3 regions of the Metabacillus sediminis genome follow, and region 2 is predicted to be linked to each of the others. Evidence: riboswitches for the same ligand, from Rfam matches in the RefSeq annotation. Region 2 holds a riboswitch; each other region holds the start of a gene.
What was found. A riboswitch is a leader RNA that binds a small molecule or an ion and turns the genes downstream of it on or off. The one in region 2 is predicted to bind S-adenosylmethionine.
Positions count from the first base shown of each region.

Region 1 (2,197 bases), 980 kb from region 2:
TTGGAATCGTGATCACTAGAACTAAAAAACCATACCAAGCCACAAAAAATGATAGAATAATATAAGTAATTGAACCTAAAAAGAAAATAGAGTACATAAGCATAAATATTATGTTAAAAAGAATAAGCTGGTTAATTCGGTACTTTTCTTTATGTACATCAGACTCTTTGTTTCTGTTAACCAGATACCTTATTTCTGATGCTGCTATGGCATAAGGTTCTGTAAACCAATGCATCCAACTCTTCATTTTTTATCGCTGAAAATCTCTTTTAGTTGTTTTCTCAATGCCTTTTCGCCTTTTGTTTCCAGTCCTTTAAAAAAAACTTTGTTAATTTGATTATGATTAAAGAATACATTTGTATTATCCCCAATGTGACCTTGAGGGTAAGGACAAGCAACATAGTCCCAAACTTTATCCTCATTATCCGCCTGTTGCTGCTTTCTTCCATAAATTTCTTTATCTGCTATTAATTGAGAATAAAAATTCAGTAAATTTGCACTCATCCAACCACACCTTACTCTTTTGATTCAAATAAATTCCTTGTTTTGTAAAAATCAGATAAATTTATACTAACTCATATCTTTTCATCTTTTCAAACAACTATTTATATTTTAGAAAAAATGTGATTATAGAACTAACATAATATTGAAATTCCGATAATTACCAAGGTATATTTATCCATAATCATGTTATATAAGTCCTACCCCCCTCTTTTAAAACATAAACCACTTTTGAGGAGAAAAGGATTTTATATTGTTTAGCATTCTGCATGGTTAATTCCCTTCAAAATGACAATTTCGACTAAATTATTTTCCAGGAAATAATCGTTTCCGCCTTCCCTCGACATTTTTGCCTCCAAAGTTTCCAGAAGCCCAGTCCTTGACAAATATATCAAACGAACATATGATCAATTTAATTCTAATAACTCTTATCCAGAGAGGCGGAGGGACATGGCCCTGCGAAGCCTCGGCAACGGATCACGATTTTTGTGAAACCGTGCTAATTCCTGCAGACACATTCATGTGTTTGAAAGATGAGAGAAGAGCCGGTCTGCTTTTCAGATTGTTCCACCCCTCTTCTGCTCATGAAGAGGGGTTTTTTGCGGTTTTTATGACATAAGGAGATGGGTAGATTGACAGATTTTCTTATAAAAGGAACAGAATTATGGAACCAGTTAAAGACACTTCCGGAAGACAAGCATCCTGCTATTATTTTCAACTCCCATATCACAGGGTTGGCTATTTCCCGGGCTCTGGGAAAAGAAGGTATTCCCATTGTCGCGCTGGACAGAGATGGACGGGCGGTCGGGCTTCAATCTAAATATGTTCATACCACTGCTTTATGTCCTAATCCATTTACTGAAGAGGCGGAATTTATCAGTCTGCTGATGGAAATCGGACGGAATCTCCCTCTAAAGGGTGTATTGTTTCCGTGCAATGATGAATGGGTGCTGCTCGTCAGTAAACACCGGACCGAGCTTGAAAAGTATTTCTTATTCCCGTTCGCGGAGTGGGACAACGTTGAATCTCTTTTAAATAAACGGAAGCTTTATAAAAAAGCCGCTTCATTAAACATTCCAATCCCTGCAACCTGGTATCCGGAAGAGTTTTCGGGTGAATACCCGGATGACCTTCCTTTTCCATGCATCGTAAAACCTGTGGAACAGCGCAGTTTTTATGAAGCTTTTCAGACGAAGGCTTTTACCGCGAACAGTACGGAGGAGCTCACCGCCATCCTGGCTAGAACAGCCAGCCATGAGGTTGTAATCCAGGATATAATCAGCAGCTCTCTTTCAGACTTTTATTCTCTCTGCACCTATACGAGTATGGACGGGGAAATAAAAGGCCAGTTCACCGGCAGAAAGCTTGAGCAATATCCTTTGAACTTCGGAACGGGCTGTCTTGTTGAGTCTGCTGAAGGCGGCCGGTTTGTCTCATACGGTGCTGAAATATTAAAAGCGCAAGGGTATTACGGAATTGCGGAGACAGAATTCGTATATGACAAACGGGATGACACATATAAATTACTGGATGTGAATACACGAGTTTGGAAGTGGATCGGACTTCCGATTTTCTCGGGAGTTAACCTGCCTCTTCTCGCTTATAACGAAGTGACCGGGTTAAAAGGAGAAGCCCAATATCCAGTATTGGACTATTCAAAATGGGTATATTTAGATGACTATCTAAAGGTTAAGCA
Region 1 covers NZ_CP147407.1:257,784-259,980, reverse strand. The annotation lists gene WCV65_RS01485 (hypothetical protein) at 1-235, opposite strand, end outside; gene WCV65_RS01480 (DUF4176 domain-containing protein) at 244-504, opposite strand; SAM riboswitch class I at 927-1,041, shown strand; gene WCV65_RS01475 (hypothetical protein) at 1,134-2,197, shown strand, end outside.
Region 1: it holds a riboswitch for S-adenosylmethionine, as region 2 does, so the genes downstream of both, WCV65_RS01475 (hypothetical protein) here and WCV65_RS06520 (bifunctional homocysteine S-methyltransferase/methylenetetrahydrofolate reductase) in region 2, are expected to answer to the same signal.

Region 2 (2,197 bases):
CAAACTCGAACAGCTGAAAGATGTACTCATCAGCAAACTAATCCGCCGTGAAGTACCGGTAAAGAACATTCAGTACGGCAAAGTGGAAGGTGCATCAGGCGGCACAGTACGCCAGCGCGGCAAGCTCGTTCAAGGGATCGATAAGGACAATGCAAAGCGTATTAACACGATCATTAAAAACTCCGGACTGAAAGTGAAATCCCAGGTTCAGGATGACCAGGTGCGCGTCACCGGAAAAAACCGTGATGATTTGCAACAGGTAATCGCTGCGATCAGACAGGCTGAACTTCCAATCGATGTGCAATTTATTAATTACCGATAATTTTGGTTTGGACCGCTTTGGGTGAGCGGTCTTTTTTATTGGTTTTGGGATATTTTTTGCAGGTTTCCGCATTGATTTCGGATAGTCAGCAATTACCTTTGATAGTCAGCAATTCTTTTAAAAAAGTCAGCAATTATTCCGATATAGTCAGCAATTATTCCAATAAAGTCAGCAATTATCTCAGTAAAGTCAGCAATTACCCTCCCCCCCAGCATTCCCCTTTACATTCAGTACCTTCAGTGACCTCCTGCATTCATTCCCTGTTCATCCGCCCCACATTTAAGACCGTTTTGTAAAAAACCTCCCCTTCCCCCTTGAATGTTTTCGAAAAATTAGGTAAATTGGGAGTAATCTATTTTTAAACAACTCCATATCGTTCTTATCAAGAGAAGCTGAGGGACTGGCCCGATGACGCTTCAGCAACCGGTCATGCAAGCGCGCGTGCCAAGGTGCTAAATCCAGCTAAGCGTTTTGCTTGGAAGATAAGAAGAAGTCCGAATGTTAAAGCCTTCTTCTATAAGAGGGCTTTTTATTTTTAGAGGGGGTATCAGCAGTGGGTTTTCTAGAGGATTTACAAAATGAAATTTTAATAGCGGACGGGGCGATGGGGACCCTTCTATACTCCCATGGGATTGACCGATGCTTTGAAGAATTGAATCTGTCAAACCCTGATCAGGTCCAGAGCATCCATGAGGCATACATCAACGCTGGTGCACGGGTTATTCAAACGAACACATACGGCGGAAATCATATTAAATTATCCCGCTATGGACTGGAAGATGATATCCGGGCCATCAATTCGAAAGCGGCCAGGCTTGCAAGAAAGGCAGCAGGCAGCCAGGCCTATGTTCTCGCTACAATGGGCGGAGTCCGTGCTTTCAAAAAAAGCTCCCATACACTGGATGAGCTGAAACGCAGCTTCCGCGAGCAGCTATATGTCCTTCTGAATGAAGACATTGATGGACTTCTGCTCGAAACCTTTTATGATTTGGAAGAGCTGAAAACGGTTCTTGAAATTGCGAGAAAAGAAACCAGTAAGCCGATTGTCGCCAATGTCTCGCTGCATGAGACAGGCGTGCTGCAGGATGGTACACCACTTGAAAAAGGCTTAAAAGAATTGGAAGCACTCGGCGCAGATGCAGTCGGCCTGAACTGCAGGCTTGGGCCGTATCATATGCTCGAATCACTTGAAGAGGTTCCGCTCCTTGAAAAGGCGTTTCTCTCTGTCTACCCAAATGGCAGTCTTCCATCTGTGGAAGAAGGAAGACTCGTTTATGAATCGGACGAAGGCTATTTTGCAGAAAGCGCCCTAGCCTTCCGTAACCAAGGCGCAAGACTGATCGGCGGCTGCTGCGGTACGACGCCTAAACATATAAAAGCGATGGCTGATGCGCTAAGAGGCCTTTCCCCTATTAAGGAAAAGGCAGTTAAGCAGCGAAAGCCCGTCACTATTCATGAACGGCTGGAGCCTGCCTATCCCCCGCTCCACCAGATTGTGAAGAAGCGCAGGTCTGTTATCGTCGAACTGGATCCTCCGAAAACGCTCAGTTTGGAAAAGTTTTTTAAAGGAGCTGAAGAGCTGAAAAAGACCGGTATCGACAGTATCACCCTTGCTGACAATTCACTTGCTTCACCGAGAGTCAGCAATGCGGCGGTTGGAACACAGTTAAAGGAAAAGCATGATATGAGGCCTCTTATTCACCTCACCTGCCGCGACCGGAATTTGATCGGCCTTCAATCGCATCTAATGGGACTCCATTCCCTTGGACTTACGGACGTATTGGCGATTACTGGCGATCCATCTAAAATTGGGGATTTCCCGGGGGCTACCTCCGTTTATGATCTTTCATCCTTCGACTTGATTTCACTGATCAA
Region 2 covers NZ_CP147407.1:1,234,246-1,236,442, reverse strand. The annotation lists gene WCV65_RS06525 (YajQ family cyclic di-GMP-binding protein) at 1-322, shown strand, start outside; SAM riboswitch class I at 699-811, shown strand; gene WCV65_RS06520 (bifunctional homocysteine S-methyltransferase/methylenetetrahydrofolate reductase) at 876-2,197, shown strand, end outside.

Region 3 (2,197 bases), 2.0 Mb from region 2:
GCTCATGAAGCGGGAATTCCTTTAATCATTGATAATACCTTTGCTACACCATACCTTTTCAAACCCATTGACTATGGAGCGGACATTGTGGTTCATTCGGCTACAAAATGGCTGCTTGGCAATGGAACGACATTAGGGGGCATTATCGTGGATGGCGGCAAGTTTGACTGGTCTACAGGCAAATTTCCAGCCTTCGTTACTCCTGACCCAAGCTATCATAATATCGTTTTTGCTGAAGCCCTCGGCGAACTCGCTTATATCGTAAAGGCAAGGGTTCAGCTTCTGAGAGATTTAGGTCCGGCATTAAGTCCGTACAATGCCTTTCAATTTACATTGGGATTAGAGACGCTGCATGTCAGGATGAAGGAACACATTGCAAATACAAGGAAAATCGTTTCCTACCTTCAAAACCATCCCGCAGTTAAGTGGGTATTATACCCGGAGCTTGAAGAACATCCATCAAAAAACCTTGCAGATCGATATTTGCCAAAAGGAGCCGGTGCAGTTATTGTATTTGGAATAGATGGAGGCTTGGAGGAAGGGAAAGCCATTATCAATCATACGAAGTTATGGTCGCATGTGGCGAATGTTGGGGATGCCAAAAGCTTAATTATTCATCCGGCAAGCACCACACATCAGCAGCTCGGCAAGGAAGAGCTTATAGAGGCCGGGGTTTCCGAGGATCTGATCAGATTGTCTGTAGGAATTGAACATTCAGACGATCTGCTTGAGGATTTGGAGGCAGCTATTTTCGCCGCTACAGGAAAACGATCGTTGACTGTCAGCATCAATTGACCGTAAACATTAGTTGTTGACAACTCTATTTTTGCATGATAAACTCACTTTCAGATCTGAAATATTTTTAAAATTTCAAACTATCCCAACTGAATAATAAATTGTTCTCTTATTAAGAGAGGTGGAGGGACGTGCCCTATGAAGCCCGGCAACCATCAGTTATGTAACTGAAGTGGTGCCAATTCACTCAAAATGCTCAGGCATTTTGAAAGATGAGAGAAAGGTATCCTATATTTTAATGCCTTTCTGCTCACTTGTGCAGAAAGGCATTTTTTATTCCTTTCAGATCGGATCAGAAAGAAGGTGAGTGCAGTGATTACACTAAATCATGTTTCAAAAGTATACTCTGTCAAATCAGGGAGCATCACAGCCGTAGATGATGTGAACCTTGAAGTTCAAAAAGGTGAAATCTTTGGAATCATCGGCTATAGCGGAGCAGGCAAGAGTTCTTTAATCAGACTCTTGAATGGTCTCGAGACTCCTACATCGGGAACAATTGAGGTCGCAGGAAACCGGATTGCCGAGATAAAAGGAAGCAAGCTTCGGAAGGCCAGACAGGAAATCAGTATGATCTTCCAGCATTTTAATCTCCTATGGTCCCGCACAGTGGCCGACAATATTGCATTCCCGCTTGAAATTGCAGGAATCCCTGCTTCTGAAAGAAAGGAGCGTGTAAAGGAATTGATCCGTCTTGTCGGATTGGAAGGCAGAGAGAGCGCTTATCCATCACAGCTGAGCGGAGGTCAAAAGCAGCGTGTTGGAATTGCGAGAGCCCTTGCAAATAACCCAAAGGTGCTGCTGTGTGACGAAGCAACCTCTGCACTTGATCCTCAGACAACGGATTCCATTCTGGAACTGCTTGTAGATATTAACCAGCGTCTGGGTCTGACGATTGTTCTCATTACCCATGAGATGCACGTCATCCGCAAAATCTGCCACAAGGTAGCGGTCATGGAAGATGGGAAAATCGTTGAAGAAGGAGAGGTGCTGAATGTATTCAGAAAACCTAAAGCTCCTATTACGAAACGATTTGTCCAGCAGGTTACTGAGCCTGAAGAGACGAAGGAAACCATTGCCCATCTGATTGATTCTTATCCGTCAGGACGAATCGTCCAGCTGACCTTCGTAGGCGATTCTACAGAGCAGCCGGTTGTGACCAGCTTAATTAAAAACTACGATGTTAAAGTGAATATCCTGCAGGGTAAAATATCACAGACCCAAAGCGGGGCTTATGGTGCGCTGTTCCTTTATATCGACGGGGAAGAAACAGAAATGGACCGGGCTTTACAATTCTTATCAGATCATCAGGTAGAAGTGGAGGTGGTTGCCCATGCTTGAGCAATTATTTCCGGAAGTGAATTGGGAAAAGGTTTGGACGGCTGCAGCTGAAACGATTTATATG
Region 3 covers NZ_CP147407.1:3,351,220-3,353,416, reverse strand. The annotation lists gene WCV65_RS17535 (O-acetylhomoserine aminocarboxypropyltransferase/cysteine synthase family protein) at 1-795, shown strand, start outside; SAM riboswitch class I at 902-1,014, shown strand; gene WCV65_RS17530 (methionine ABC transporter ATP-binding protein) at 1,108-2,133, shown strand; gene WCV65_RS17525 (methionine ABC transporter permease) at 2,126-2,197, shown strand, end outside.
Region 3: it holds a riboswitch for S-adenosylmethionine, as region 2 does, so the genes downstream of both, WCV65_RS17530 (methionine ABC transporter ATP-binding protein) here and WCV65_RS06520 (bifunctional homocysteine S-methyltransferase/methylenetetrahydrofolate reductase) in region 2, are expected to answer to the same signal.